Regions from separate parts of the Pseudomonas versuta genome, predicted to be linked through region 2. Evidence: predicted binding sites of a transcription regulator. Region 2 holds the regulator's gene; the other holds the start of a gene.

Region 1 (15,976 bases), 2.2 Mb from region 2:
AAGGAAGCTTCGTTCACCAGGTTGGCCAGGTCAGCACCCGAAAAACCCGGAGTACCACGTGCAATAACGCCCGGCTGGACATCATCACCCATCGGCACTTTGCGCATGTGGACCTTGAGAATCTGCTCGCGACCACGAATATCCGGCAAACCAACCACGACCTGACGGTCAAAACGACCTGGACGCAGGAGCGCAGGGTCCAGCACGTCCGGGCGGTTAGTGGCGGCAATCACAATGATGCCGTCATTCATCTCAAAGCCGTCCATCTCAACCAGCAACTGGTTAAGGGTCTGCTCACGCTCATCATGACCGCCACCCATACCGTTACCACGGTGACGACCCACAGCATCAATTTCATCAATGAAGATAATGCACGGCGCGTGCTTTTTAGCCTGCTCAAACATGTCACGAACACGGCTGGCACCAACACCCACGAACATTTCAACGAAGTCCGAACCGGAAATCGTAAAAAACGGAACCTTGGCTTCACCAGCAATCGCCTTGGCGATCAAAGTTTTACCGGTCCCCGGCGGGCCAACCATCAGCACACCACGAGGGATTCGACCGCCCAGACGCTGAAACTTGCCAGGATCGCGGAGGAACTCAACCAGCTCACCCACTTCTTCCTTCGCTTCATCACAGCCGGCCACATCAGCCAGGGTCGTTTTGACTTGGTCTTCCGATAGCAGCCGCGCCTTGCTCTTGCCAAAGCTCATCGGCCCGCCTTTACCGCCGGCACCGCCCTGCATCTGACGCATGAAGAACATGAAGACAGCAATGATCACGAGAATCGGGAAGCTCGCTACGAGCAATTGAGTCCAGATGCTTTGCTGCTCAGGCAGCTTGCCCTCAACGGTCACATGGTTATCAACCAGATCACCGATCAAACCATTGTCCTGAATAGCCGGACGGATGGTTTTGAAGGAATCGCCATCACTGCGCTTGCCGGTAATCACGTAGCCATCCACGGCAACGCGTTCGACCTTGCCATCCTTAACTTGCTGGATGAAGTCGGAATAGTTGAGGGTTTGTGGCTCGTTTGGACTGGAGAAGTTGTTCATCACTGTCACCAAGACAGCTGCGATGATCAACCACAGGATCAGATTCTTTGCCATATCGTTCAATTAGCTACCCTCTGAAGCAAGCCCCGCTACTGAAGCGTGCTTCGCATGATATTCACCGGCATAACTTACTACATTGCCTACAACCCTTGCAGGCTCCGTCTGTAACCCTTTGTGAAACTTTGACTACACAATATTCTTTATGCACGATCTGTAAAGCGATACAAAAAAACCTATCGCCCTTGTCATAAACGCTCATCACTGGCTGAACCAGAGATGCCACGGAAGCCGCGCCCCAACAAATACTGCTCGCGGGATCTATCTCTCGAAGAAGACGGCTTGCGCATCTGCACCTTGTCGAACAGCTTTCGAATGTCTTTATGGTACTCATCGAAGCCTTCACCCTGGAAGACCTTGATCAAGAAGTCACCACCCGGTCGCAATACACGTCCGGCAAGATCCAGAGCCAGTTCGCAGAGGAACATCGCACGCGGCATGTCAACGGCTGCCAATCCACTCATATTGGGGGCCATATCTGAAATCACAAGGTCTACCTGCGTATTTCCGACTGCCTCAAGAATCTGAGCGAGCACATGATCTTCGGTGAAGTCACCCTGAATGAAGGTCACATCAGGAATGCTGTCCATCTCAAGGATGTCAGAAGCGATCAGTCGCCCCTGACCACCGATCAGACGACTGGTAACCTGCGACCAGCCACCCGGGGCGGCCCCCAGATCAATAACGGTCATGCCGGGACGGATAATCCGGTCCCGCTCTTGAATCTCGAGCAACTTGTAGCTCGCACGCGAACGATACCCATCTTTTTGCGCCATTTTGACGTATGGATCGTTGAAATGCTCTTTCAGCCAGTTAAGGCTAGTCTTGGAACGGGCCACGGGCCACCTCAAAAAATAAACGGGTCGTGATTAACTGGGCGGTCCCGGACTCGCTCGGGTAAACTGGCCGCCGCTTTTTACAAGATCAGACACAGGGGTCAGATTATGCCGCTCACTCAAGAGCAGAAGAAACAGTACAAATCCATTGGCCACCATCTGAAACCAGTATTGACTGTGGCTGATAATGGTTTGACTGAGGGTGTTTTAGCCGAACTCGAACGCGCATTGGGCGATCACGAGCTGATTAAAATCAAAGTCAACATCCTGGATCGCGAATCCCGCCTGGAGGCCATTGCAGAGTTGTGCAAGGCCGGCAAAGCGGAGTTGGTACAGGTTATCGGCAAAATGGCGCTTCTTTACCGCAAGAACGTCAACGTTAACAAGCAACTGTCGAACATCCATCGTTTCAAGTGATGCCGACAAGGGTCAAGGGTGCGCTCTGCGCACCCTGACACTCTTGCCTGATCAATAGCGATAACTGCCCGCGCAACGCATCAGGCAGCCAGTTCCACCCCACGCAATAAATCCCGCCAGCAGACAACATCAAGCAGCACTTGCCGAATTCCAGCCACAACCATGCTCGATGTATCGATCAACGACGGCGCCAACGCGTATCGCCCGGCACCGGTAAAAAAATCTGATTACAACATGCGCAACCGCCGACCCGGACATCCGGGCCAGCCGCCAACGCAGTGCGCCCGCACGAAGCGGGCGCCTTTTCTCAGATGTGACGTACTTCGACGATCTCGTACTCAATGACGCCGCCCGGTGTTTTCACCGCAACCACATCACCTTCTTCCTTGGCAATCAAGGCGCGAGCAAGTGGCGAACCTACGGAGATTTTTCCGAGTTTGAAATCAGCCTCATCCTCACCAACGATCTGATACGTCACGCGCTCGTCAGTTTCAACGTTCGCGATCTCGACCGTCGTGCCGAAAATCACCTTGCCGGTATGAGGAATAGCCACCACATCAATAACCACTGCGTTCTGCAGACGGCCTTCGATGTCACGAATACGGGCCTCAGACATACCCTGCAGCTCACGAGCGGCATGGTATTCAGCGTTTTCTTTGAGGTCGCCCAGCTCGCGCGCTGTACCAATTTCCTTGCTCAGCTTTGGCCGAACAACCTTGGTCAGGTGCGCAAGCTCTTCTTCCAGGGCTTTATGACCCTGAACCGTCATTGGGTATTTGATCATGCCTTCAATCCTGCGTGTAGATCCTGCAAGCTGCGTACGGTTTTTTCAGGACCGAACTTGAGCGCTTCACAGATCGCTTCGCCAGCAGCAATAGTCGTGGTGCAGTAGATCTTGTGCTGCAGAGCGTTGCGGCGAATGGAGTAAGAGTCAGCAATCGACTGACGACCTTCGGTCGTGTTGATGATCAGGCTGACTTCATCATTTTTGATCATATCGACAACGTGTGGACGACCTTCGGTCACCTTGTTCACGCGGCGCACTTTCAGACCCGCAGCCTCAATGAACTTGGCAGTGCCAACGGTCGAAACAATCTCAAAACCCAGGCTGATCAGATCACGTGCAACACCCGCCACCAAAGGTTTGTCATCGTCACGTACGCTGATGAACGCAGTACCACCGGTAGGTAGCACTTCGCTGGCACCCATTTGAGCTTTGGCAAAAGCTTCACCGAAGGTATCGCCAACGCCCATCACTTCGCCGGTGGACTTCATTTCCGGGCCGAGGATCGGGTCAACACCCGGGAATTTGGCGAACGGGAAGACCGCTTCTTTTACGCTGTAGAAGTTAGGAATGATTTCTTTAGTGAAACCGATTTCCTTCAGGGTTTTACCAGCCATCACGCGCGCCGCGATCATCGCCAGGGAAACACCGATGCACTTGGATACGAAAGGAACAGTACGCGAAGCACGCGGGTTCACTTCGATCACGTAGATATCTTCGCCCTGCAGAGCAAGCTGCACGTTCATCAGGCCGACAACGCCCAACTCCAGAGCCATCTTCTTGACCTGTTCGCGCATCTCGTCCTGGATATGCAGCGGCAACGAGTACGGTGGCAACGAGCATGCGGAGTCACCGGAGTGAACACCAGCCTGCTCAATGTGCTGCATGATCGCGCCGATCACTACGTCAGTACCGTCACAGACGGCGTCCACGTCCATTTCGATGGCACAGTTCAGGAAGTGATCCAGCAGCACCGGGCTGTCGTTGGACACTTTCACCGCATCACGCAGGTAACGCTTGAGCTCGTCTTCTTCGTAAACGATTTCCATCGCCCGGCCGCCCAACACGTAGGAAGGACGAACCACCAGCGGGTAACCAATCTTGGTTGCTGCACGAATAGCTTCATCTTCGCTGCGCACAGTGGCGTTTGGCGGCTGACGCAGATTCAGACGCTCAACCATTTGCTGGAAGCGCTCACGGTCTTCAGCACGATCGATAGCGTCAGGGCTGGTACCAATGATCGGCACGCCTGCTTCTTCCAGTGCACGAGCCAGCTTCAACGGGGTCTGGCCGCCGTACTGCACGATCACGCCTTTTGGCTTCTCGACACGTACGATTTCCAGCACGTCTTCCAGAGTCACGGACTCGAAATACAGGCGATCAGAGGTGTCGTAGTCAGTGGAAACAGTTTCCGGGTTGCAGTTGACCATGATCGTTTCGTAACCATCGGCACGCAACGCCAGTGCAGCGTGAACGCAGCAGTAGTCGAACTCGATACCCTGGCCAATACGGTTCGGACCGCCACCCAGGATCATGATCTTGTCACGATCCGAAGGGTTGGCCTCACACTCTTCCTCGTAGGTCGAGTACATGTAAGCCGTGTCGGTAGCAAACTCGGCGGCGCAGGTGTCAACGCGCTTGTAAACCGGGAACACTTCCAGCTTGTGACGATGGCGACGCAGGTTTTTCTCGGTCACACCCAGCAGTACAGCCAGACGTGCGTCAGAGAAGCCCTTGCGCTTGAGGCGATACATCGCATCGCGGTCAATTGAAGACAGGGCCATGGTCTTGATTTTCTCTTCGTCCTTGATCAGATCTTCGATCTGTACCAGGAACCAAGGGTCAATCATGTTCATGCCGAAGATATCTTCTACGGTCATGCCGGCGCGGAATGCATCCGCCACGTACCAGATACGCTCGGCGCCAGGCACTGTCAGCTCGCGCTTGAGCACTGCCATGCTTTCCGGGTTGCTCAGGTCGAGCTTTGGATCAAGGCCGCTTACACCCACTTCCAGACCGCGAAGGGCTTTTTGCAAGGATTCCTGGAAAGTCCGGCCAATGGCCATAACTTCACCAACCGACTTCATCTGAGTCGTGAGGCGCGCATCGGCCTTAGGGAATTTTTCGAAAGCAAAGCGCGGCAGCTTGGTCACAACGTAGTCGATGGACGGCTCGAAGGACGCCGGAGTAGCGCCGCCGGTGATTTCGTTCTGCAACTCATCCAGGGTGTAACCGATCGCCAGCTTGGCAGCGATACGCGCAATCGGAAAACCGGTGGCTTTCGAAGCCAGCGCCGAAGAACGCGAAACACGCGGGTTCATCTCGATCACAACCATACGGCCAGTGTCCGGGCAAATGCCGAACTGAACGTTGGAGCCACCGGTCTCAACGCCGATCTCACGCAGTACCGCCAGCGAGGCGTTACGCATGATCTGGTATTCCTTGTCCGTCAGTGTCTGTGCCGGAGCAACGGTGATCGAGTCGCCGGTGTGCACGCCCATCGGGTCGAAGTTTTCGATCGAGCAAACGATGATGCAGTTGTCCTTCTTATCGCGGACAACCTCCATCTCGTACTCTTTCCAGCCGATCAGGGACTCGTCGATCAGCAGTTCTTTGGTCGGCGACAAGTCGAGACCACGGGCGCAGATTTCTTCGAACTCTTCACGGTTGTAAGCAATACCGCCACCGGTGCCGCCCATGGTGAAGGAAGGACGAATGATGCACGGGAAGCCGAGCTTCTCGAGAACCGCATTGGCCTCTTCCATGCTGTGGGCGATACCGGAGCGCGGGCAATCCAGGCCGATGGACTTCATCGCCTTGTCAAAACGCGAACGGTCTTCAGCCTTGTCGATAGTGTCGGCATTGGCGCCGATCATTTCTACGCCGAACTTCTCCAGAACGCCTTCACGCTCCAGATCCAGTGCGCAGTTCAGAGCAGTCTGGCCGCCCATTGTCGGCAGAAGAGCGTCCGGACGCTCTTTTTCAATGATCTTGGCAACAGTCTGCCATTTGATCGGCTCGATGTAGGTCGCGTCGGCCATGTCCGGGTCGGTCATGATGGTGGCCGGGTTAGAGTTCACCAGGATGACGCGATAGCCTTCCTCGCGCAGAGCCTTGCAGGCCTGGGCGCCGGAGTAGTCGAATTCACACGCCTGGCCGATAACAATCGGGCCAGCGCCGAGAATCAGGATGCTTTTAATGTCTGTACGTTTTGGCATGGGTTTGTCACTCAAATCCGCAGGTCAGTCGGCAAGCTGTCGATCAAGTCTCTGAAACACCCAAGGGGCCGCCGGAGTACGGGGCCGCCATTGGGCACTACAACTAGAGGATGATCAGCGGCGCTTGGCCATCTCATTGATGAAGCGATCGAACAGCGGTGCTACGTCGTTCGGGCCAGGGCTGGCTTCAGGGTGGCCCTGGAAGCTGAAAGCGCTCTTGTCGGTCAACTCGATACCTTGCAAGGTGCCGTCAAACAGCGACTTGTGGATCGCACGCACGTTGGCAGGCAAAGTCGCTTCATCAACCGCAAAACCGTGGTTCTGACTGGTGATCATCACTACGCCCGTGTCCAGATCCTGAACCGGGTGGTTCGCACCGTGGTGGCCGTGACCCATTTTCACAGTCTTGGCGCCAGACGCCAGAGCCAGCAACTGGTGACCCAGGCAGATACCGAATACCGGAATTTCGGTTTTCAGCACTTCCTGAATGGCCGTGATTGCGTAGTCGCATGGCTCGGGATCGCCTGGGCCGTTGGACAGGAACACGCCATCCGGATTCAGTGCCAGCACGTCGCTGGCCGGAGTTTGTGCCGGCACAACAGTTACGCGGCAGCCACGCTCAACCAACATGCGCAAGATGTTCCACTTTACGCCGTAGTCGTAAGCAACGACGTGATAAGGCAGCTCGGACGCTTCAATGGTCGGATGGCTGTCGGTGGCCAGGTTCCAGACACTGGAGCGCCACTCGTAAGCCTTATCGGTGCTGACAACCTTCGCCAGATCCATGCCTTTAAGGCCCGGGAAGCCACGCGCAGCAGCAATGGCAGCTTCGTCAGAAATGTTGTCACCGGCCATGATGCAGCCGTTCTGAGCACCTTTCTCACGCAAAATGCGGGTCAGGCGACGGGTATCGATTCCTGCGATAGCCACAACGTTATTGGCTTTCAAGTAGTCAGAAAGAGACATCTTGTTGCGCCAGTTGCTCGCAACCAACGGCAGATCACGAATAACCAGACCTGCGGACCAGACGCGATCAGACTCGGCATCTTCCGGTGTAGTACCGGTATTGCCAACATGCGGGTAAGTCAGGGTCACGATTTGCTGAGCGTAGGATGGATCCGTCAAGATCTCCTGGTAGCCAGTCATTGCGGTGTTAAACACCACCTCTCCAACGGTCTGACCGTCGGCTCCAATGGCTTCGCCGCGAAAAATGCTGCCATCAGCGAGGGCGAGTATGGCTTGCTTAGTCAAGAAGACCTCCCGTAAATAAAGCCTGAAAGGGCGATCGCAGGTTGTAAAAAAGCGGAGTGACGTATGGACACGTCACCCCGCTTCTTCATCGAATTATCTGCGCGCTTTTAGTGGACACACTAAAGCTGTAGCTTACAGAAAAAGGCTTTTTTGGTCTACCGCTAAAGAGCCTAAAAGGCAGAGGAATGCGACAGGACATCGCTTAGCGGTTAAAAATCAGGCTGCTGGTGCGCCCACAGCCTGATTTTACAGAGACAACTCAGCGCAGGTCGAGCACATCCTGCATGTCATACAGCCCGGCCTCGCGCCCATCGAGCCAAAGCGCTGCACGAACGGCGCCCTTGGCGAAGGTCATGCGACTGGATGCCTTGTGGGTGATTTCAAGACGCTCACCCTCGGCAGCAAACAGAACCGTATGATCCCCCACCACATCACCGCCACGAACCGTCGCAAAGCCGATGGTCTCGCGATCGCGGGCACCGGTGTGGCCTTCACGCCCGTAGACCGCTACCTTTTGCAGATCACGCCCCAACGCATCGGCAATCACTTCACCCATACGCAACGCAGTACCCGAAGGCGCATCAATCTTGTGCCGGTGATGCGCCTCGATGATTTCGATATCAGCATCATCGCCCATCACCCGGGCTGCCATATCAAGCAACTTGAGCGACAGGTTGACGCCAACACTGAAATTGGCCGCAAAAACAATTGGAATATCTTTACCGGCTTCAACCAGCAATTGTTTTTGCCCTGCATTGAGCCCCGTAGTACCGATGACCATGGCCTTGCCCGATGTGCGGCAAATCTCCAGGTTTTTCAGCATCACTTCGGGAAGCGTGAAATCTATCAACACATCGAAGTCTTCAACGACAGCCAGCAGATCTGCAGACAACGGCACGCCGATACGACCCAACGCTGCAAGCTCGCCAGCATCAGCGCCGATCAACGAGCTGCCCGGACGAACGATTGCCGCTGTCAGCCCGGACAGCGGCGAACGCTGCTGTACCGCATCGACCAACGTCTTGCCCATGCGCCCAGCAGCGCCCATCACAGCTATACGTCGCATGCCCCGCTCCTTACAAGTCGCCGAAGAAGCGCTTCACGCCTTCGAACCAGCCCGTTGCGTTCGGCGAGTGACTGCTATCGCCTTCAAGGGTCGAGCGAAACTCTTCCATCAACTCACGCTGACGTCGGCTCAACTTCACCGGAGTCTCAATCACCACACGGCACATCAGGTCGCCAGCACCACCACCGCGCACCGGCGCCACGCCTTTGCCACGCAGTCTGAACTGCTTGCCGGTTTGAGTACCCTCGGGGATTTTCAACTTTACACGGCCATCAAGGGTCGGCACCTCAAGCTCGGCACCCAATGCAGCATCAGCAAAGTTGATCGGCACTTCACAAAACAGATGCTTGCCATCGCGCTGGAAAATCGCGTGCTCACGCACCTCGATCACCACATACAGATCGCCAGCAGGACCGCCCTGCACCCCAGCCTCGCCTTCGCCCGAAAGACGAATGCGGTCGCCCGTATCAACACCCGCAGGCACTTTTACGGAAAGGGTTTTGTATTCTTCTACGCGGCCTTCGCCACGGCAGCTGTCGCACGGATCAGAAATGATCTTGCCCTGACCATGACAACGCGGACAGGTTTGCTGCACAGCAAAAAAGCCCTGCTGCATGCGCACCTGGCCAATACCGCCACAGGTCGTACAGGTAACCGGCGAAGAGCCCTTCTTGGCGCCAGAACCATCACATGGCTTGCAGTTGACCAGCGTCGGCACACGAATATTGACCGTGGTACCGCGTACAGCCTCTTCCAGATCAAGCTCCAGCGTGTAGCGCAAATCGCTACCGCGCTGAGCGCCGCCCCGGGAGCCACCACGACCACCGCCGAAGAAATCACTGAACACATCACCGAAGATATCGGAGAAGTTCTGCCCGCCAAAACCGGCACCGCCGCCACCCATTTGCGGATCAACACCGGCATGGCCGTATTGATCATAGGCGGCACGCTTGCTGGAGTCCGACAGAACCTCGTAAGCCTCGTTGGCTTCCTTGAACAGCTCTTCGGAAGCCTTGTCATCCGGATTGCGGTCCGGGTGGTGCTTCATTGCGAGGCGACGATAAGCCTTCTTCAACTCCACTTCAGTGGTAGTACGCTCAACACCCAATATTTCGTAATAATCGCGCTTTGCCATAATTCTTTGCACTCTCAAGGACGTTCGGCAAAACCCTCCCGAGCCTCGCCAAACCCGCCGGACCCCAGTAAAGACCAAGCCCGACTCACGTCTTTTTCAACGATATTGGTTTCTGATTAACAGCCAATGCATCGGCCAACAGGAGCGGTTACAGCCGACCGGAAACAAAAAAGATCCGGACTCCAACCGCAAGCATTCGACCTTGTCGCATGCTGTAAAAATTCCTCTACTCCAGACACGCCAACGCGGGAGCAAGCTCCCGCGCGGCGACATCCTACCAGTCACCGCTAATGCACGGTCAACCGGCCGACCAACAAGCTAATTACTTGTTGTCTTTTACTTCTTCGAACTCAGCGTCGACAACGTCGTCACCCTTGGTTTCTTCAGGTTTGGCCGCTGCGTCTGCCGGGTTAGCTTGCTCGGCGTACATTTTCTGTGCGACCGGAGCAGACACCTTGGACAGCTCTTCAACCTTGGCTTCGATAGCAGCTTTGTCATCGCCTTTAACAGCGGCTTCAAGTGCAACTACTGCAGCTTCGATTGCAACTTTCTCTTCTGCGGTCACTTTATCGCCAGCATCAGCGATCATTTTACGAGTCGAGTGAACCAGTGCGTCGCCCTGGTTACGTGCAGCTGCCAGCTCTTCGAACTTGCGGTCTTCTTCAGCGTTGACTTCAGCGTCACGAACCATCTGAGCAATTTCTTCCTCGGACAGACCCGAGTTAGCCTTGATCACGATGGACTGAGACTTGCCAGTCGCCTTGTCTTTCGCGCTAACGTTCAAGATGCCGTTGGCATCGATGTCGAAGGTCACTTCGATCTGAGGCACGCCACGTGGAGCAGGTGGAATGTCAGCCAGGTCGAATTTACCCAACGACTTGTTCTGGGCAGCTTGCTTACGCTCGCCTTGCAGAACGTGAATGGTCACAGCGCCCTGGTTGTCGTCAGCTGTCGAGAACACTTGCGATTTCTTGGTAGGAATCGTGGTGTTTTTCTCGATCAGAGCAGTCATTACGCCGCCCATGGTTTCGATACCCAGAGTCAGCGGGCTCACGTCCAGCAACAGAACGTCTTTTACATCACCAGCCAATACCGCGCCCTGGATAGCAGCACCCATTGCAACTGCTTCGTCAGGGTTCACGTCTTTACGTGCTTCCTTGCCGAAGAACTCGGTAACCATTTTCTGAACCAGTGGCATACGGGTCTGACCACCGACCAGAATCACGTCGTTGATCGCGCCAACTTCAATGCCGGCATCTTTCAGAGCGATGCGGCAAGGCTCGATGGTGCGCTGAACCAGATCTTCAACCAGCGATTCCAGCTTGGCGCGCGAGATTTTCACGTTCAAGTGCTTAGGACCGGTGGCATCTGCAGTGATGTAAGGCAGATTCACATCAGTCGACTGGCTCGAAGACAGTTCGATCTTGGCTTTTTCAGCAGCTTCTTTCAGACGCTGCATCGCCAGCGGGTCACCCTTGAGGTTCATGCCGCTTTCTTTCTTGAACTCGTCAACCAGGTAGTCGATCAGACGGATATCAAAGTCTTCACCACCCAGGAACGTGTCGCCGTTGGTTGCCAACACTTCAAACTGGTGCTCGCCATCAACTTCGGCAATTTCGATTACCGACACGTCGAAAGTACCGCCACCCAAGTCATAAACGATGACAGTGTGGTCGCCTTTCGCTTTGTCCATACCATATGCCAGAGCAGCAGCAGTTGGTTCGTTGATGATGCGTTTTACGTCCAGACCCGCGATACGGCCGGCATCTTTGGTAGCCTGACGCTGGCTGTCGTTGAAGTAGGCCGGAACGGTGATAACCGCTTCAGTCACTGGCTCGCCGAGATAGTCTTCGGCGGTTTTCTTCATTTTCTTCAGAATTTCAGCCGAGATTTGTGGCGGAGCCATTTTCTGGCCGTTCACTTCAACCCAGGCATCGCCGTTATCAGCCTTGACGATTTTGTAAGGCACCATCTGAATGTCTTTCTGTACAACTTCTTCGTCAAAACGACGACCGATCAGACGCTTCACCGCGTACAGGGTGTTATGCGGATTGGTCACTGCCTGACGCTTGGCCGACTGGCCAACCAGAATTTCGCCATCGTTGGCGTACGCAACGATCGACGGCGTAGTACGCGCGCCTTCTGCGTTTTCGATAACTTTTGCTTTACCGTTTTCCAGAACCGAAACACACGAGTTGGTGGTCCCGAGGTCAATACCGATAATTCTGCCCATGTTTACTCTCCCTAAATTTGAATTTTTTTGCCGCAGCAGTAATGACCAACTGCGGCATTACTTAACGCTTGACTTCTAAATGGGGGCCTTGCGGCCGATTTCAAGCCTGCTCGTCAATCGATGGCGAAACCGGCGCTGGAGCCTTGCTGACTACGACCATAGCCGGGCGCAGCAAGCGCCCATTGAGCTGATAACCTTTTTGAAACACCTTGAGCACACTGTTTGGCTCCAGGTCAGCGCTTTCCTGCATGGCCATCGCTTGGTGGTGCTCGGCATTGAAGGGTTCGCCGTGCGGATCGATAGCTTCAAGGTGATAACGTTTCAGGGTGTCCTGGAACATTTTCAGGGTCAGCTCGATCCCTTCACGCATTGGACGAATGCTTTCATCATCCGGATTCGACAGCTCAAGGCCGCGCTCCAGACTGTCCATCACCGGCAACAGGTCACCAGCAAATTTTTCCAATGCAAATTTGTGTGCTTTTTCAACGTCCTGTTCTGCACGGCGGCGAACGTTCTGTAGATCGGCAGCTACGCGCAAAGCCTGATCATTAGCGGCTGCCAGCTGCTCTTCAAGCACTTGCACGCGGGCTACCAGATCTTCGCTTCCAGCATCCGCGGCCTGACTAGCGTCTTGGTTCTGCGTATCCATAGTCTGTTCGTCTGCCATAGATTTCTCCTTTCAAACTTTGTCCGCGAGCTCGACTCGCGCTTCTGCCAAGGTATATGGGGTCGCAATTTTCAGGTTCAAGAGCCAAAAAGCAGTAAGTGTGGTCTTTAGCCACGCGCGAAAGCCCCCGATGCACAATCAAAACGACCTAAAAAAACAAAACCACCAAGCAAATCGGACTAAACGAAGGCATTGTCAGCACGAAACAAAACACTGTATAAATAACCAGACATTACGTTTTGGAGCAGCTCCTATGCTGGTGCACCTGTCCGTACATAACTACGCCATCGTTGAACATCTCGATCTTGAACTGGATCGCGGGATGAGTGTAATCACTGGCGAGACCGGTGCCGGTAAATCGATCATGCTCGATGCGCTGGGCCTTACCTTGGGTGACCGCGCCGACAGTGGAGTAGTTCGCCCGGGTGCCGAAAAAGCCGACATTCTGGCCACCTTCGATCTACAGGACATTCCAGAAGCACGCACCTGGCTCGCAGAACGCGACCTGGACGTCGATGGACCGTGCATCCTGCGCCGCGTGATTACGGCCGAAGGACGCTCACGCGGCTATATCAATGGCACGCCCTGCCCTCAAGGCGACCTGAAAGCACTGGGTGAACTTTTAATTGATATCCACAGCCAGCACGAGCACCAGTCGCTGCTTAAACCCGACACACACCGGCGCCTTCTGGACGAATATGCTGGCGCTACCGATCTGGCCCGCCAGGTACAACTGGCCGCACAGCGCTGGCGCCAGACCCGTCAGGAACTGGAGCACCTGTCCAACTCCGGGGACGAGCAACGCGCACGCCATCAGCTATTGAGCTACCAGCTCGAAGAACTCGAAACGCTCTCACTGGGTGAAAACGAACTGGAAGAACTGGAGCAGGAACACAAAAACCTGACCAACGCTGAAACCCTGCTGACGATCTGCCGCCAAGTGGTTGAGCAATGCAGCGAAAACGACTCCGGCAATGTTCTTAATGCCCTGACAGTAAGTCTGAATCGCCTGTCGAGCATCAACAACAACTCTGGCTCATTGAGTGAAGCCACCGATCTACTGGCCAGTGCGCAAATTCAAGTCGAAGAGGCCGTGGGTGAACTTAATCGTTTCCTCGATCACTTTGATGCCGACCCGGGCCGCCTTCAGTACCTCGAAGAGCGACTGGACACCATCTACACCCTTGCGCGTAAACACCGCGTTCAGCCCAATGACGTTGCTGCCCTGCAACAACGACTACTGGAAGAGATCGAAACCCTCAATGCCAACGATGAGTCCATTGAGCGCCTGGGCAATGAGCTGGCCGCCTATTCCCGCCACTACCAGGAATGCGCACGCGCTCTGAGCGAGTTGCGCAGCCATGCAGCTACACGCCTTAGCAGTGCTGTAGAAGAAGAAATCCAGCGTCTGGGCATGCCCGGCGGTCGTTTCGTGATCGAACTGCGCGCGCAAAGCAGTACTGACCCTATGCCTCACGGCCTTGAACAAGTCGAGCTTCTGGTCAGCGCCAACCCCGGACAGCCACTGAAAGCGCTGGCTAAAGTTGCCTCTGGCGGCGAGTTGTCGCGCATCAGCCTGGCCATCCAGGTCATAACCGCTCAAACCTCGCGCGTTCCCACCCTCGTATTTGACGAAGTCGACGTGGGGATCGGCGGCCCGACTGCTGAAATCGTAGGCCAGCTGCTGCGCCGACTCGGCGAACGCGGCCAGGTGCTGACCGTGACTCACCTGCCGCAAGTGGCAGCACAATGCCACCAGCACCTTTTCGTGCACAAGGTTCGCGAGAGCGAGACCACACGTACGGCAGTATCGAAACTGAGTAAGAAGGAACGCGTAGAGGAAGTAGCGCGCATGCTCGGCGGCATCGACCTGACCAAAGAGTCACTGGCTCATGCCAAGAAAATGGTGGTCACTGCCAAGAATATGGCTGCTTAGCGACGAACGGCCACTTAAAATCAGTATTCAGATAGCACGAAGGCGACCCTGGGGGTCGCCTTCGTTCGTTTCGCGAACCGAAATTCGCGCGACATGCTTATTTAGTTTTCTTGCGTACGTACAGCACCAGATTGTGATCCACCAGCTCGACGCCATGTTTGGCGGCGATGGCATGTTGCAGTTTTTCAATATCTTCGTCGAAGAACTCGATCACTTCACCGCTGTCCACGTTGACCATATGGTCGTGGTGTCCACCGTCGGCATCGGCCAATTCAAAGACCGCATGACCGCCATCGAAATTATGGCGGATCACCAGCCCTGCGGACTCAAACTGCGTCAGTACACGGTAAACCGTGGCCAGACCGACGTCTTCGCCAGCTTGCATCAGCGCCTTGTAAACATCCTCGGCACTCATGTGACGCTGCTCGGCAGAGTCAAGCATTTGTAGAATCTTGACTCGTGGCAGAGTCACCTTAAGTCCGGCCTTACGTAGTTCGCTATTTTCAACCATGGTTAGCTTTCTCGCGGAAGCGCTTCGCAGCTTCTCTTAATACGGGTATGATCGGCGTTTACGTTGTCCCAGCCAAGATAGTGGAAGTCGCCCACCGATGCAAAACACCAAGCTCTTGCTAACCAGTTTCACCTTTGTGGGACTGCTCGCACTCGCCGGTTGTTCATTCCCCGGGGTTTACAAAATCGACATCCAGCAGGGCAATGTCGTCACGCAGGACATGATAAACCAGTTACGCCCGGGAATGACCCGCCGGCAAGTGCGGTTTATCATGGGCAACGCCCTGCTGACCGATACATTCCACCCGGATCGTTGGGATTATTTGTATAGCCTGCAACCCGGTGGCGGTGAACGCCAACAAGAACGCGTGAGCGTGTTCTTCAACGAAAACGACCAGCTCGTGAGCTTGTCAGGCGACTTCAAGCCTGGTGTCAGCCGCGACGAAGCAATTCTCGGCAAAGACGCTGCTACAGGGGTAACTGCCCCTCCAGCGCCAGAAACTGCGCCGAGCGAGAAGAGCGATGCCCCGCCCAAGCCAGGCTCGCTGCTCGATCAGATCCAGAAAGACGTCGATGGAGTCGAAACAGTTCCTGTGCCGACCCCAGCACCTCTGGATACAACCGAACAATAAGCGTTCGGCACAAAAAAGCCCGGCATGCCGGGCTTTTTGTTAACTGCCATAAAGTGACTAAAGCTGGCTCAGACGTTTAGCTTCTGCGGCTTTGGCTGCACGCTGGCGCCGAATCTCTTTAGGGTCAGCCAGTAACGCCCGGTAGATCTCAACCCTGTCACCGTCCTGCAGCA
Region 2 (15,976 bases):
GCTGAGCTACAAGCTGCAGCGCGAGCTGGAAGCGTTGCCAGGCGATATCGATGCGAAAGAGCAGGCCATTGCCGCCGTTGAAGCTGAAATGGCTGATGCGGGCTTCTATCAGCTGCCAGCCGCTAAAACGGCTGAAGTGATCGCCAGGCTTGAGAAGTTGCAGGCCGAACTGGAGCAACTGGTTGAGCGCTGGGCTGAGCTGGATGCCTGATTGAGCACCTGCTGAACTGAAAAAGCCCGGCCCTTTTTACAAAGGGGCCGGGCTTTTTTGCTGTTGGCTTACTCGGGTTTTTTCAGGCTGACTGCCAGTACGTCGCACGGAGCGCCATGCAGCACGTCGTTGGCAGTGGAGCCCAGCAACAGGGCCAGGCCGTGACGGCCGTGGCTGCCGACCACGATCAAATCACAGCCATGCTCTTTGGCGAAGCCGTGGATTTCCTGGCGCGGCTGGCCGTAGGCGAGCTTGCAGTTGTCTTTGGACAGTTGCGGGTAAATGTCGATCAGGCGCTCAAGTCGTTCCTTGGCTTGATCAAACTGCTGTTGTTGCAGTTGCGACAGGTCCATTGGAACATCGCCGCCAAATGCCATGGCCATCGGCTCAACGATGTGGATCAGTGACAGTTTGGCTCCGTTGGCCTCGGCGCTCGCGCTGGCGCGATAGATCACAGGGTCGCACTCTTCGGTCAGATCGACGGCAACCAGGATGTGTGAGTAGGGCTTTGGCGTGGACATGTGTGGCGCTCCTGTAAATGGTGAACTGCTATGAGTATGGCCCTTTTGTAAAGCCTTGGTTCAAGTCCGGGTCAACTCGTTTATTCAGGTAATGAGAGTACAGATATGACGGTATGGATAGTGGTGTCAATCCTGGCGCTGGTTCTGAGCCCCCTGGCATGGTTGCGGCCTTCGCGTAGCCAGAGTGGCCGGATGGGCTTGCGCATGGAGGCTCGGCGCATGGGCCTGGCCATGCAACTGGCCCCCCAGGAGTGGCCGCATTGGCTTGAGCCGGAACCGCCCACCTCGTGTGCGCAATACCACCGGCCGCGACGCAGTACTAAGCCTGATGTGTGGTGCTATTGGCAATCCGCGCCGGGAAAATGGCTCAATCGGTGGCAGGAAGAATGCGTGGATGAGCGCTTGCTGACGCAGTTTAAAAAACTGCCGGCCAACGTCTACAAGGTTGAGGCCGATGCGCAAATGATCGTGCTGGTGTGGGGCGAAAGGGGCGAGGCTGAGGTGTTGAAGAGCATTGATGAAGTGCTCAAGGCGCTGGCCTAATGCGTTGTAGCCGCTGCTGAGGAACGACGGCTGCGATCGGGCGCGTAGCGGCCGTAAACCTGCGACCTTGATGCGCCTGAAACACCGGAGTGACTGATTTTCGAAGGCTGCGCCGTCGATCGCAGCCTTCGTTCCTCGACAGCGACTACAGGGCCGTTTTGTCATCATTGTTTTGGACAATTGACAATTGTTGGCTTTTCCGTGAAGGTGTCGACACCCAAATCAAACGGGCGTATGAATTGAGCGTTTGTCTTCTTGGACGACGCTAACAGAACCCCGACTATCGCGTTGGCGGGTGTGCCTGGCGGATTGGCATCAGCATTGACGCAAAGGTCAATGACAGCCAGACGCTAGCGTCCGACGTGTACTGTTCAGCTTCCATATCGTGGAGATCAGTTGATGATTTACGAAGGTAAAGCCATCACGGTTACGGCTCTTGAAAGTGGCATCGTCGAACTCAAGTTCGATCTCAAGGGTGAGTCCGTCAACAAGTTCAACCGTCTAACCCTGAACGAATTGCGTCAGGCAGTGGATGCGATCAAGGCAGATGCTTCGGTCAAGGGTGTCATTGTTTCCAGCGGCAAAGACGTGTTTATCGTCGGCGCAGACATCACCGAATTCGTCGAAAATTTCAAGTTGCCGGATGCCGAGCTGATCGCGGGTAACCTCGAAGCCAACAAAATCTTCAGTGCTTTCGAAGACCTCGACGTGCCTACCGTTGCGGCCATCAATGGCATCGCATTGGGCGGCGGTCTGGAAATGTGCCTGGCAGCGGATTTCCGCGTCATGGCCGACAGCGCCAAAATCGGCCTGCCGGAAGTCAAACTTGGCATCTACCCCGGTTTCGGTGGCACCGTCCGTTTGCCACGTCTGATCGGTGTTGATAACGCTGTTGAATGGATTGCCTCCGGTAAAGAAAACCGCGCCGAAGACGCCCTGAAAGTCGGCGCCGTTGATGCTGTTGTAACCGCTGACAAGCTGGGCACGGCTGCACTGGACCTGATCAAGCGCGCCATCAGTGGCGAGCTGGATTACAAGGCCAAGCGCCAGCCAAAGCTTGAAAAACTCAAGCTGAACGCAATTGAACAAATGATGGCTTTCGAAACCGCCAAAGGTTTCGTGGCCGGCCAGGCGGGTCCGAACTATCCGGCCCCGGTTGAAGCGATCAAAACTATCCAGAAAGCCGCGAACTTCGGTCGTGACAAGGCGCTGGAAGTTGAAGCGGCAGGTTTTGCCAAGCTGGCAAAAACATCGGCTTCGCAATGCCTGATCGGGCTGTTCCTGAACGATCAGGAACTGAAGAAAAAAGCCAAGGCCTACGACAAGATCGCCAAAGACGTGAAGCAGGCTGCCGTACTCGGCGCAGGCATCATGGGTGGCGGTATTGCCTATCAGTCCGCGTCCAAAGGCACGCCGATCCTGATGAAAGACATCAACGAACACGGCATCGAGCAAGGTCTGGCAGAAGCCGCCAAGCTGCTGGTCGGTCGCGTTGATAAAGGTCGCATGACCCCGGCGAAAATGGCTGAGGTGCTCAACGGTATTCGCCCGACTCTGTCTTACGGTGATTTTGGCAACGTCGACCTGGTGGTCGAAGCCGTTGTCGAGAACCCTAAGGTCAAGCAGGCCGTTCTGGCCGAGGTGGAAAACCACGTCCGCGAAGATGCCATTCTGGCGTCCAACACTTCGACTATCTCCATCAGTTTGTTGGCCAAGGCCCTCAAGCGTCCGGAGAACTTTGTCGGCATGCACTTCTTCAACCCGGTGCACATGATGCCGCTGGTTGAAGTGATTCGTGGCGAGAAATCCAGCGACCTGGCAGTAGCAACCACCGTTGCTTACGCCAAGAAAATGGGCAAAAACCCGATCGTGGTCAACGACTGCCCGGGCTTTTTGGTCAACCGCGTACTGTTCCCGTACTTCGGCGGTTTCGCCAAGCTGGTCAGCGCCGGTGTCGACTTTGTGCGCATCGACAAAGTGATGGAGAAATTCGGCTGGCCGATGGGCCCTGCCTACCTGATGGACGTGGTCGGTATCGATACCGGTCACCACGGCCGTGACGTGATGGCTGAAGGCTTCCCGGATCGTATGAAAGACGATCGCCGTTCGGCGATTGACGCTCTGTACGAAGCCAAGCGTCTGGGTCAGAAGAACGGCAAGGGCTTCTACGCCTACGAAGAAGACAAGCGCGGCAAGCAGAAGAAAGTCGTTGATTCCAGCGTCCTTGAAGTGCTCAAGCCGATTGTCTACGAGCAACGCGAAGTGACCGACGAAGACATCATCAACTGGATGATGATCCCGCTGTGTCTGGAAACCGTGCGCTGCCTGGAAGACGGCATCGTTGAAACCGCAGCCGAGGCCGATATGGGCCTGGTATACGGCATTGGCTTCCCGCTGTTCCGTGGCGGCGCATTGCGCTACATCGACTCGATCGGTGTTGCACAGTTCGTGGCCCTGGCTGATCAGTACGCTGAACTGGGCGCGCTGTACCACCCGACTGCGAAGCTGCGCGAGATGGCCAAAAACGGTCAGAGCTTCTTCGGTTAAGCGCCCCATTAGAGTGAGAGTGAAATTATGAGCTTGAATCCTAGAGACGTGGTGATTGTTGACTTCGGTCGCACCCCGATGGGCCGCTCCAAGGGTGGCATGCACCGCAACACCCGTGCTGAAGACATGTCTGCGCACCTGATCAGCAAAGTGCTGGAGCGCAACAACAAGGTTGACCCGAACGAAGTGGAAGACGTGATCTGGGGCTGTGTAAACCAGACCCTGGAGCAGGGCTGGAACATCGCGCGCATGGCGTCGCTGATGACCCAGATCCCTCATACTTCGGCCGCGCAAACCGTGAGCCGCTTGTGCGGTTCGTCCATGAGCGCCCTGCACACTGCTGCGCAAGCAATCATGACCGGTAACGGTGACGTTTTCGTGGTGGGTGGCGTCGAGCATATGGGTCACGTAAGCATGATGCACGGCGTTGATCCTAACCCGCACATGTCGCTGTACGCGGCCAAAGCCTCGGGAATGATGGGTCTGACCGCTGAAATGCTGGGCAAGATGCATGGCATCACCCGCGAGCAGCAGGATGCTTTCGCCGTGCGTTCTCACCAGTTGGCTCACAAGGCGACCATTGAAGGCAAGTTCAAGGACGAAATAATCCCTATGCAGGGTTATGACGAAAATGGCTTCCTGAAAATGTTCGACTATGACGAGACCATTCGTCCGGAAACCACCCTGGAAAGCCTCGCGGCGTTGAAGCCTGCCTTCAACCCTAAAGGCGGGACCGTGACAGCGGGCACGTCATCGCAGATCACCGACGGTGCATCGTGCATGATCGTGATGTCGGCACAGCGTGCAAAAGACCTGGGTCTGGAACCGCTGGCGGTGATTCGTTCGATGGCAGTTGCCGGTGTGGATCCGGCGATCATGGGCTATGGTCCAGTACCGGCTACGCAAAAAGCACTGAAGCGCGCGGGCTTGAATATGGCCGATATCGACTTCATTGAGCTCAACGAAGCTTTCGCCGCACAGGCCCTGCCAGTGCTGAAAGATCTGAAAGTGCTCGACAAGATGAATGAGAAGGTTAACCTGCACGGCGGTGCCATCGCCTTGGGCCATCCATTTGGATGCTCGGGTGCTCGTATCTCCGGCACTTTGCTCAATGTGATGAAGCAAAATGGCGGCACTTTCGGGTTGTCCACCATGTGCATTGGTCTTGGCCAGGGCATTGCCACTGTCTTCGAACGCGTTTAAAGCGTTGCGTTGATGGAAGCCGGGGCCATGTGCCCCGGTTTTTGTTTTTTGGGTGTTTTGAATTTTTTTCTTTTAGGGAGCGCAACATGTCGGTACAACTTGGGCTCTATCAGCACTATAAAGGCCCGCAATATCGGGTGTTCAATGTGGCGCGTCACTCTGAGACCGAAGAGGAAGTCGTGTTTTACCAGGCTTTGCATGGTGAATTCGGCTATTGGGTACGTCCGCTGCAGATGTTCATTGAAACGGTCGAATATGAGGGCGAAACAGTCCCTCGTTTCGCACTGGTAAAGGCTGAGCCAAGCATTTTCCCCACGCCATAAGGCAAGGTCGCGCAGAACCCTGTGCTTGACCTCACCTTGTAGCCACTATATATAGCGGTGCCGCGTCAGGCGCGAACCGCCTTTCACTTCTAGAATTCAGGAATTTTCTGATCCATGGGCAAATCGCTGGTCATTGTGGAATCCCCGGCTAAGGCCAAGACCATCAACAAGTACTTGGGTAACGAGTACGTGGTGAAGTCGAGTATCGGCCATATCCGAGACCTGCCCACCAGCGGTTCGGCTAGCGCCACCAAAGAACCTGCTGCCAAGCGCGGCAAGGCTGCTGCTGGTGAGGTGCCGGCCCTGTCGCCCAAAGAGAAAGCTCAAAAGCAGCTGATCTCGCGCATGGGTGTCGATCCGGAGCATGGCTGGAAAGCCAAGTACGAGATCCTCCCGGGCAAGGAAAAGGTCATCGAAGAGCTGCGCCGGCTCGCCAAGGATGCTGACACCATCTATCTCGCAACCGACTTGGATCGCGAGGGGGAAGCCATTGCCTGGCACCTGCGCGAAGCCATCGGTGGTGATGACAGCCGCTACAAGCGCGTGGTGTTCAACGAAATCACCAAGAAGGCGATTCAGGAAGCCTTCTCCAAGCCGGGCGAGCTGGACATCAACCGTGTCAACGCTCAGCAGGCGCGTCGTTTCCTCGACCGCGTGGTGGGCTACATGGTTTCGCCACTGCTGTGGGCGAAAATCGCCCGTGGCCTGTCGGCCGGTCGTGTGCAATCGGTAGCCGTTAAGCTGGTGGTCGAGCGTGAGCGTGAAATTCGTGCGTTCAACCCCGAAGAGTACTGGGAAATCCACGCAGACCTTGGCACTGCCAAGGGTGCGAAAGTGCGCTTCGACGTTGCCCGTGAAAAGGGCGAAGCCTTCAAGCCGCTGAACGAAACTCAGGCCATGGCGGCGCTGGAGAAGCTAAAAGCCTCCAACTACACCATCTCCAAGCGTGAAGACAAGCCGACCAGCAGCAAGCCTTCTGCACCCTTCATTACCTCCACCCTGCAACAGGCCGCGAGCAATCGCCTGGGCTTCGGGGTGAAGAAAACCATGATGATGGCCCAGCGTTTGTACGAAGCCGGCTACATCACGTATATGCGTACCGACTCCACCAACCTCTCGGCTGACGCGGTTGAAATGGCGCGCAACTACATCGAGGGTGAGTTCGGTGCGTCCTACCTGCCGCCGGCACCGAACGTGTACAGCAGCAAGGAAGGCGCTCAGGAGGCTCACGAAGCAATTCGTCCTTCTGACGTTAATACCGATCCAAGCAAGCTGTCGGGCATGGAGCGTGATGCTGAGCGGCTCTACGAGCTGATCTGGCGCCAGTTTGTTGCTTGCCAGATGCTGCCGGCCAAATACCTGTCAACCACCGTCAGCGTCGCTGCCGGTGACTTTGAGCTGCGCGCCAAGGGCCGCATCCTGAAGTTCGACGGCTATACCCGGGTCATGCCGCAAATTGCCAAGCCGGGCGACGACGATGTGCTGCCGGACATGGCGCAGGGCGACGTGCTGAAATTGATCGAACTCGATCCTAGCCAGCACTTCACCAAGCCACCTGCGCGTTACTCCGAAGCCAGTCTGGTTAAAGAGATGGAAAAACGCGGTATCGGTCGTCCCTCGACCTACGCCGCGATCATCGGCACCATTCAGGACCGTGGTTACGTGGCGCTGCATAACCGTCGCTTCTACTCCGAAAAAATGGGTGACATCGTTACCGAACGTTTGTCCGAGAGCTTCTCTGACCTGATGGACTACGGCTTTACCGCCGGTATGGAAGAGAATCTCGATGATGTGGCGCACGGTGAGCGCGACTGGAAAAACGTGCTGGACGAGTTCTACGGCGACTTCAAAAAGAAACTTGAAGTAGCGGCTGCACCGGAAGGCGGGATGCGTGCCAACCAGCCGGTAATGACCGACATTCCGTGCAAGGAATGCGGGCGTCCGATGCAGATACGTACTGCGTCGACCGGTGTGTTCCTGGGTTGCTCGGGCTATAGCCTGCCTCCTAAAGAGCGCTGCAAGGCTACGGTTAATCTCGTACCCGGCGACGAAATTGCTGCCGACGACGAGGGTGAGTCCGAATCGCTGGTACTGCTGGGCAAGCACCGTTGCCCGATTTGCAGCACCGCGATGGATGCTTACCTGCTGGATGAGAAGCACAAGCTGCATATCTGCGGTAACAACCCGGATTGCACGGGCTACGAAATTGAAGAAGGCAGCTACCGCATCAAGGGCTACGAAGGGCCAAGCCTGGAGTGTGACAAGTGCGGTAGCGAGATGCAGCTCAAGACCGGTCGCTTCGGCAAGTTCTTCGGTTGCACCAACGCTGAATGCAAGAACACCCGTAAATTGCTGAAAAGTGGTGAGGCTGCGCCGCCGAAAATGGATCCGGTGAAAATGCCGGAGCTCAAATGCGAGAAGGTCAACGACACGTATATCTTGCGTGACGGTGCTTCGGGGTTGTTCCTGGCGGCCAGTCAGTTTCCGAAAAACCGCGAGACCCGTGCGCCGCTGGTCATCGAAATTGTTCCGCACAAAGACGAGATCGATCCCAAGTATCACTTCCTGTGTGAGGCGCCGAAAAAAGACCCGGATGGTCGTCCTGCGGTAATTCGCTACAGTCGCAAGACCAAAGAGCAGTACGTGCAGACTGAAGTTGAGGGCAAACCAACCGGCTGGCGTGCTTTCTACGACGGCAAGAGCTGGAAAGTTGAAGACAAGCGTAAAGAGAAAGACGCTTGATTTAGCGTGACGGTTTAACAAAAAAACCGCGCAAGGGCTGCATGCCTTGCGCGGTTTTTTTGTGATTGTCCTGTACTGGCCTGTGTAGCAGTTGCCGCAGGCTACCTCCGGTTGCAAAGCAATCGTAAATCCTGCGAGCGGGGGGCTCCTGTTTTACGACGACTGCGTCGCCGGACGTGGCCTGCGGCAACTGCTACAAATAGGAGGGCCCAGCTTTTGGCGCTTGCACCTGCCGCCCCTGATCCCTGAGACTGCTCAGCTGCACTTGTCTAATTCGCTGTGGAGCGCGCCCGCATGGCCCATGAACTCTATACCCGTACCAATCAGAAAATCTATTTCGCCGGTCTGGCCCTGGAGGCCATGAACAAGGCCGGCGAAGGTCGGGCCATGAATGCTCAGGCGCTGGTGCAGGCTGAGCGAGAGTCGGCGGTGTTCCATTTATATGGTGCGCTGTTGGGGTTGTGTCATGAGATCGCGGGGTTCTACCGTCTGCCTCAGGCTAGCGCGCCCAGGGTTGAACTGTTACTCACTCAAGAGGTGCTGGAGGCGATCGCCATCCCCGAATTGGCAGAAATGGTCGAGCTGGCGCGTGCGCCGCAGACATGGCTGGCCCAATTGATAGCCACCCATGGAGCGTTGTATCAGCCCTTGCAGGCGCCGAAAAAGGTTAAGGCCGATGTTTTCCAGCCCTTGATCGTGGCGGTCAATCTTGATGACGAAACGCCCCATGAGCTAAGCCGGGAAACGCTGGAAGAGTGGCGCCAGAATTTGAAGTCTTTGGCTATCCGCTTTCGCGATGGGCTTAATGAGTGCTGATGGTCGAAGTTAAAACTGTACAGTCATTCATCAGGCTGTAATGAAACCGGCACAGATCCCGGGAAATTTCCAAGGGATGGCTGATATAATCCCGCGCTTTCGTGGAGAACAAACTTTTATGCCAACGTCCTTTCTAGAAATTGTCGAGTTGCCAGACGGCCGTATCGAGTTGCGTCGGGCTGAAGACGAAGGGTCTTTGGTGACGCTGAGTTTCTCTGAAGATGCCAAGGCATTTCTTCAGGGGCAGCACGTAGAGGTGGCCAAGGCCATGCTTAGCGTAGGTGTGCAGATGGCCGGCCGGCTGGCCGAAGGTGAGCTCGAAAAAGATGACGGGCCGCATGTTCTTCATTAAGAAGCGACTCGTGCCTCTCGCGTGCCACAGGCCGGCTTCTGTGTTCAGCAGAAGCCCTGTGACAGCGTCATTGGTTTAACCCAGGCGGATATTCAAGCTTTGCCCATGACCGGTGCGTGCCGCGCCAATCAACTGTTGGCGGGCAGCGGTATTCAGCGGGTTGATCCAGCTGACTACCGTGTGGCTTCGGCCCAGGCGCAGGGCTTCGCAGGTGAGTTGCAGCGTGCTTTTATTACCGTTTGGCTGCAGCAGCAAAATACGTTCGCGGTTCAGGCCCGCATCGCGTAACCAGCTTTGAGTCAGGCTGGCGGGTGGTGCAATCAGTGTCAGCCAGCGGTCGTCCGGTTGTTCGCTCAGTTCGCGCAGCATGGGAGCAAGCAGGTTCAGGCAGTTTCCGGCGGCACCGCGCAGCGACAATTCACTGAATACTTCAGGTTCGGCGCTCCAGGGTGAATCGAGCACGTCTTTGATCACAGGGGTCATTGGTTTTGCCATGAACGCCTCGAACAGAGTGAGTTGTGCTGGCAGCGGTGTTTGGGGGAACTGCATGAAGCCTCCTTTAGCGGCGAATGACGCCGACACTCAAGCCTTCAATGACCAGTTCCTGGTCCTTGAGGTTGACTTCAATCGGTGCGAAGTCAGGGTTCTCGGCGATTAGCCAGACCTTGTTACCTTCACGCTTGAAGCGTTTTACAGTCACTTCGTCGTCAATACGGGCCACGACTATCTGGCCGTTACGGGCTTCGCGACAGGTATGAACGGCAAGCAGGTCACCATCGAAGATGCCGACGTCTTTCATGCTCATGCCTTGTACCCGAAGCAGGTAGTCGGCGCGCGGATGGAAGAAGGTCGGGTTGATGTTGCATGACTCTTCGACATGCTCCTGCGCCAGGATCGGGGCGCCGGCAGCAACCCGGCCGATGATGGGCAGGGTGGATTCGTCGGACTTGGCTTCGAAACCGGGGATGCGAATGCCGCGTGATGCTCCTGGAGTCATCTCGATGGCACCCTTGCGGGCAAGGGCCTTGAGATGCTCTTCGGCGGCGTTCGGTGATTTGAAGCCCAGCTCCTGTGCGATCTCGGCACGGGTGGGCGGGTATCCGTTGTCATCCAGGCATCGCTTGATGAAAGCCAGGATCTCAGCTTGGCGTGGCGTCAGTTTTAGCATGTTGATCGCTCTGTCTTTTTATACAGTGACTGGGATTATATACAGTGATAGCTGATTGGCAATCACCCATTTCCAGGAGTCCGCCGGACGGTCGCCTGGGGCGTTGCGCACTTTATCAGCTGCGACCTTGCGGGCCGAGGCTGTGATTAAATGCAAAACTGCACGGTCGCAATGTGAATACGCCACCTTGACTTTTTATAAGCTGAAACGTATGTTTCAAACAACTGTTTAAATGTTTGTCAGGCGGAGTAGCCATGGCCCAGTCGGAAACCGTTGAACGTATCCTTGATGCTGCCGAGCAGCTGTTCGCGGAAAAAGGGTTTGCCGAAACCTCATTGCGGCTGATTACCAGCAAGGCCGGAGTCAATCTCGCGGCGGTCAATTACCATTTCGGTTCAAAGAAAGCGCTGATCCAGGCGGTTTTTTCGCGTTTTCTGGGGCCTTTTTGCGCCAATCTGGATCGCGAGCTTGAGCGCCGTCAGGCCAAACCGGAAAATCGTCCCGCCCTTGAAGAGTTGCTGGAGATGCTGGTCGAGCAGGCGCTGGTGATTCAACCGCGCAGCGGCAATGATCTGTCGATCTTCATGCGCTTGCTGGGTCTGGCATTCAGCCAGAGCCAGGGCCACCTGCGTCGTTACCTTGAAGACATGTACGGCAAGGTTTTCCGCCGTTACATGTTGCTGGTCAATGAAGCAGCCCCGCAAATTCCGCCTCTGGAGTTGTTCTGGCGCGTGCATTTCATGCTCGGCGCCGCGGCGTTCAGCATGTCCGGGATCAAGGCGTTGCGCGCCATTGCCGAAACCGACTTCGGGGTAAACACCTCGATCGAGCAGGTGATGCGTCTGATGGTGCCCTTCCTGGCGGCGGGCATGCGCGCTGAAAGCGGCGTAGTAGATCCGGCAATGGCCAGCGCCCAGCTGCGTCCCCGCACCAAAACCCCGCAGGTCAGCGCCAAGGTTTGACCTGCTGCTGGTGGGCGTGGCAGCTGAGTTCCGCTAAGCTAGCTGCCATGCTTGCCCCTGACTTATTCCCCGTTCCCAACTCGCAGCTGCCTCATTTGTTTGAGGCCCGTAGCGCTGTGTCCGCGGCTTTTTATTTAAAGGATTACCCATGAGTTCTGCCCTGCAAGGCTCCTTGATGGTGGACGTCGCCGGTACCTGGCTGACGGCTGAAGATCGGCAATTGCTGCGCCAGCCTGAAGTGGGGGGGTGATTATGTTTGCCCGTAACATTGAGCATCCCCGCCAGGTGCGCGAGCTGAGTGCTTCGATTCGGGCCATTCGTCCTGACCTGCTGCTGGCGGTCGATCAGGAAGGCGGACGGGTCCAGCGTCTGCGCCAGGGTTTCGTGCGTCTGCCTGCCATGCGCGCCATAGCCGATAACCCCAATGCCGAGTATCTGGCTGAACAATGTGGCTGGATCATGGCGACCGAAGTGCTGGCTGTGGGGTTGGACCTGAGCTTCGCGCCGGTGCTGGATCTGGATTACCAGCGCAGTGCAGTGGTTGGCAGTCGTTCATTCGAAGGCGACCCGCAGCGTGCGGCGTTATTGGCCGGGGCATTTATTCGCGGGATGAATGACGCGGGCATGGCTGCAACCGGCAAGCATTTTCCCGGCCACGGGTGGGCAGAAGCTGATTCCCATGTAGCGATTCCCGTAGATGAACGCAGTCTTGAACAGATCCGCAGTCACGACCTGGTTCCCTTTGCCCTGTTGAGCACGCACCTGGCTGCTGTCATGCCGGCCCATGTGATCTATCCGCAAGTCGACAGTCAGCCAGCCGGTTTTTCCCGTCGTTGGTTGCAGGACATTTTGCGGGGTGAGCTTGCGTTTGACGGCGTGATCTTCAGTGACGATCTGTCGATGGCTGGCGCCCATGTCGTGGGCGATGCGGCCAGCCGTATAGAAGCGGCTCTTTCGGCCGGTTGCGACATGGGGCTGGTGTGCAACGACCGGGCGGCGGCAGAGCTGGCACTTAGCGCGGTGCAGCGCATGAAGGTTACCCCTTCGCCGCGGATTGCCCGTATGCGCGCCCAGGCATGGGCCAGCACCGACTACCGCCAGAGCCCGCGCTGGCTGGTGGCGACGGGTGCGCTCAGAGATGCTCAGTTGATTGATTGAAGGGCTTTGACCTGTAGGAGCGGCCGGTCGACGCTCGATTGCTCGCGAGCTTTTGAAGAGCTCGCGAGCAAGCTCGCTCCTACAGCAGGGCATTGTTTCAGCGCTTTTCGATTTTGGGCGGCAGCGGCGCAAACAGTGCATCGATGTCGTCGTCCTGCAGTTTCCAGTCTCCGGCGATCCGGCCATCCAGAACACCTGCCGCCAAATCCGACTTTTCCTGCTGCAAGTGCTGGATTTTCTCTTCCACGGTGCCGCGGGCAATCATCTTGTACACAAACACCGGTTTTTCCTGGCCGATGCGGTAGGCGCGGTCGGTTGCCTGGTTTTCCGCTGCAGGGTTCCACCACGGATCGTAGTGGATCACGGTGTCGGCCTCGGTCAGGTTCAAGCCCACGCCGCCAGCCTTGAGGCTGATCAAAAAGATCTGCAACGAGCCGCTCTGGAAGTCCTTCACCGGCGCGCGACGGTCGCGGGTTTGCCCGGTCAGGATGGCGTAGCGCACTTTGCGTTTTTTCAGTTCGGCTTCGATCAGCCCGAGCATTGAAGTGAACTGCGAAAACAGCAGGATGCGCCGGCCTTCGGCAAACAGCTCATCAAGCATCAGCATCAAGCTGTCGAGCTTGCCGGAGGTGCTGCCTTTTTTCGGCGGGGTGTCGCTGACCAGTCGCAGGTCGCAACACACCTGGCGTAGTTTGAGCAGCGCTTCAAGGATGATGATCTGGCTGCGGCCGACCCCTTTGCGGGTGATTTCGTCGCGCACCTTTTTGTCCATTGCCAGGCGCATGGTTTCGTACACATCGCGCTGGGCTTCATTGAGATCCACCCAGTGGATGATCTCGGTCTTGGGCGGCAATTCGGTCGCGACCTGCTCCTTGGTGCGGCGCAACAGAAATGGCTTGATCCGCGCATTGAGGTGCTGCAAACGCTCATCGCTGCCCTGACGCTCGATCGGCACCCGGTAATCGCGGTTGAAGGTTTTGACATCACCGAGCCAGCCCGGCAGCAAAAAGTGGAACAGCGACCACAACTCGCCAAGGTGGTTTTCCAGGGGCGTGCCGCTCAGGCACAAGCGCTGACGTGCATTCAGTTCACAGGCGGCCTGAGAAGCCTTGCTGCCGGGATTCTTGATGTATTGCGCTTCATCCAGCACCAGAACATGCAGGGGCAGTGTTGCCAGTCGCTCGATGTCTTTGGGCAACAAGGCATAGGTGGTCAGGATTACGTCATAGTCGTTGAGGTGCTCAAAATGCTTTTTGCGGGTCGCCCCATACAGCGCCAGTACCTTGAGTTGCGGGGTGAAATGCGCCGCCTCGTCGAGCCAGTTGGGAATCAGGCTGGTAGGCATGACCACCATGGCCGGGCGATCCAGTCGGCCGGCGTTTTTCTCACACAGGATATGGGCCAGGGTTTGCAGGGTTTTACCCAGCCCCATGTCGTCCGCCAGGATCCCGCCAACCTCAAGCTGGCGCAGTGACTGCATCCAGCTCAGGCCTTCCAGTTGATACGGGCGCAGGTTGGCGTTGAGGCCCTCCGGGGCCTGGACGCTGAAGTCCTTGATGTCGCGCAGGCGCTGGGCAAAACCACGGATGTGCTCGCCGCCTTCCCAGCGTAAAGGCAGTGCATCCAGAGCGTTAAGGCGCGGCGCATCGGCACTTTTGATGCGCAGGCTGGTTGCACCCGGCTCTCCCAGATAAAACTCGTCCAGGGTCGCCAGTACCGGTTTCAGTCGCCCGTAAGGCAGGGCTACTTGCAGCGGGCCCTGGCCACTGTTGGGGGGGGTGGGGATGTTCACCAGGATCAGATCGTCGTCCCGACGCTTGGCCAGTTTTTCGGGGCTCAGCAGGTCGGTGTGGGAGCGCATCAGGTTTAGCAGAATTGGCAGCAAACTCAGGCGCTGGCCGTTGACGATGATCCCCAGCTCCAGGTCGAACCAGTCGTGCTCCGGGGCCTCATCGACACTGGCGTACCAGTCTTGCACCGGGCTCAAGTCAAAACCGAAGTCTTCATCAATCTGCAACTCCCAGCCTTGTTCACGCAGGCTGGGCATCTGATTGAGGGTGAAGTTGAGCCAGGCACTGTCATTGACCATTTCAAACAGTTCGCCGGCGCTTTCAGGCAACGCCTTGCTCTGGCGGGTGGCAATTTTAAAGCCCAGTGTGCGCAACTGCTCGCGAAAGGCGTTTTCCGCCTCGGGCTGGCGTTTGATCCGTAAGGTCTGGTGTTCCTGGCGGATCAGGATGTCGGCGTTTTTTTGCCCGCTGGCGTATTGCTCAAGGTAATTGAACGACAGCGCGGCACGGTGCTGGATATAGCGCTGCATTTTGCCGTTGCGCGGTTCGAAGGCGCTGAATTCGGCACTGGCCAGCCATAGGCGCGGCACGGGCTGCACATCGTCAATCAGCACTTCGGGCAGGTTGGCAGGGCGACGTGAGTCAAGTACGGCCTGGAGTTTTTCCAGAAGCTCGGCGTCCTGGGCAGCGGCAGGGTAGTTCAAGGTTTCTTCAATCTTCAGTAATACGGCAGCAGTGTGCTTGCAGTTGGCGCGCACCGGGCAGGTGCAATTGGCGCTCACCAGCAGCAATGTGCCTTTGGCCGAGTCGCGCAGTTGAATGGTCTGGCGGTAGGTGTTCTCGCCCGAACCCTGACAGCTTGCAGTAATCAGGCTGTCACCGATCTGGACAATCCTGACGCGGTTTTGCCTGGCGTAACTGCGACCACGCTCCAGGCATTGCTCCTTGAAGCGACTGACCCAGGTCGGTGCGAGCGGTTTGGTCAGTTGCGGTGTCAGGCTCAGGGACATGGGGGCTTCATTCAGGACGACTTCGGCGTCAGACGCTCAAACAGCGTCTCAATAGTGTTGAAGCGTTCTTCGGCACGTTCCATCGGCACCATGAACTTGAACAGGGTGGCGCCTTCGAATTTGTAACGGTTGGGCTGGCCCTGAATCAGCTTGATCAGCACCAGCGGATCAACCGGGGTGTCCGCGGCAAATTCGATGCGTCCACCTTGCGGGCCGGCGTCGACCTTTTTGATCCCCAGTTGCTCGGCCTGCAATTTGAGCAGGGTAATGCGCACCAGATTTTTGGTCGGTTCAGGTAGCAAGCCAAAGCGGTCGATCATCTCGACCTGCAAATCCTTGAGACCTTCTTCGTCGCTGGCGTTGGCAATGCGTTTGTAGAGAATCAGCCGGGTGTGAACATCCGGTAGATAGGCTTCAGGAATAAGGGCCGGTACCCGCAGGTTGATTTCCGGTCCGCCGCCCAGCGGCTGGTCGAGGTTGGGCTGTTCGCCCTTGCGGATCGACTTCACCGCGCGCTCGAGCATTTCCATGTACAGGGTAAAACCGACGGCCTGGATCTGGCCGCTTTGGCCGTCACCGAGCAGCTCGCCCGCACCACGGATTTCCAGGTCGTTGGTGGCCAGCACAAAA

What was found. Region 2 encodes LexA, which represses DNA repair genes until DNA is damaged. Its sites were predicted from a motif close to CTGTNTNNNNANACAG; they were not measured.
Region 1: recN (DNA repair protein RecN) is a predicted target of LexA. The motif match lies at 12,939-12,954, and genes of this name have one in related genera.

Annotation. Positions count from the first base shown of each region.
Region 1 is NZ_CP012676.1:3,739,776-3,755,751, forward strand. It holds gene ftsH (ATP-dependent zinc metalloprotease FtsH) at 1-1,115, opposite strand, end outside; gene rlmE (23S rRNA (uridine(2552)-2'-O)-methyltransferase RlmE) at 1,307-1,957, opposite strand; gene yhbY (ribosome assembly RNA-binding protein YhbY) at 2,063-2,371, shown strand; gene greA (transcription elongation factor GreA) at 2,679-3,155, opposite strand; gene carB (carbamoyl-phosphate synthase large subunit) at 3,152-6,373, opposite strand; gene carA (glutamine-hydrolyzing carbamoyl-phosphate synthase small subunit) at 6,488-7,624, opposite strand; gene dapB (4-hydroxy-tetrahydrodipicolinate reductase) at 7,884-8,690, opposite strand; gene dnaJ (molecular chaperone DnaJ) at 8,701-9,825, opposite strand; gene dnaK (molecular chaperone DnaK) at 10,148-12,058, opposite strand; gene grpE (nucleotide exchange factor GrpE) at 12,159-12,725, opposite strand; gene recN (DNA repair protein RecN) at 12,979-14,661, shown strand; gene fur (ferric iron uptake transcriptional regulator) at 14,759-15,172, opposite strand; gene AOC04_RS16885 (outer membrane protein assembly factor BamE) at 15,270-15,803, shown strand; gene AOC04_RS16890 (RnfH family protein) at 15,861-15,976, opposite strand, start outside.
Region 2 is NZ_CP012676.1:797,234-813,209, forward strand. It holds gene AOC04_RS03730 (ATP-binding cassette domain-containing protein) at 1-211, shown strand, start outside; gene AOC04_RS03735 (universal stress protein) at 280-732, opposite strand; gene AOC04_RS03740 (hypothetical protein) at 838-1,275, shown strand; gene fadB (fatty acid oxidation complex subunit alpha FadB) at 1,675-3,822, shown strand; gene fadA (acetyl-CoA C-acyltransferase FadA) at 3,850-5,025, shown strand; gene AOC04_RS03755 (DUF1653 domain-containing protein) at 5,112-5,348, shown strand; gene topA (type I DNA topoisomerase) at 5,463-8,090, shown strand; gene AOC04_RS03765 (DUF6586 family protein) at 8,385-8,906, shown strand; gene AOC04_RS03770 (hypothetical protein) at 9,025-9,258, shown strand; gene sulA (SOS-induced cell division inhibitor SulA) at 9,334-9,807, opposite strand; gene lexA (transcriptional repressor LexA) at 9,818-10,426, opposite strand; gene AOC04_RS03785 (TetR/AcrR family transcriptional regulator) at 10,681-11,388, shown strand; partial or broken gene nagZ (beta-N-acetylhexosaminidase) at 11,549-12,546, shown strand; gene AOC04_RS03795 (DEAD/DEAH box helicase) at 12,644-15,346, opposite strand; gene mfd (transcription-repair coupling factor) at 15,358-15,976, opposite strand, start outside.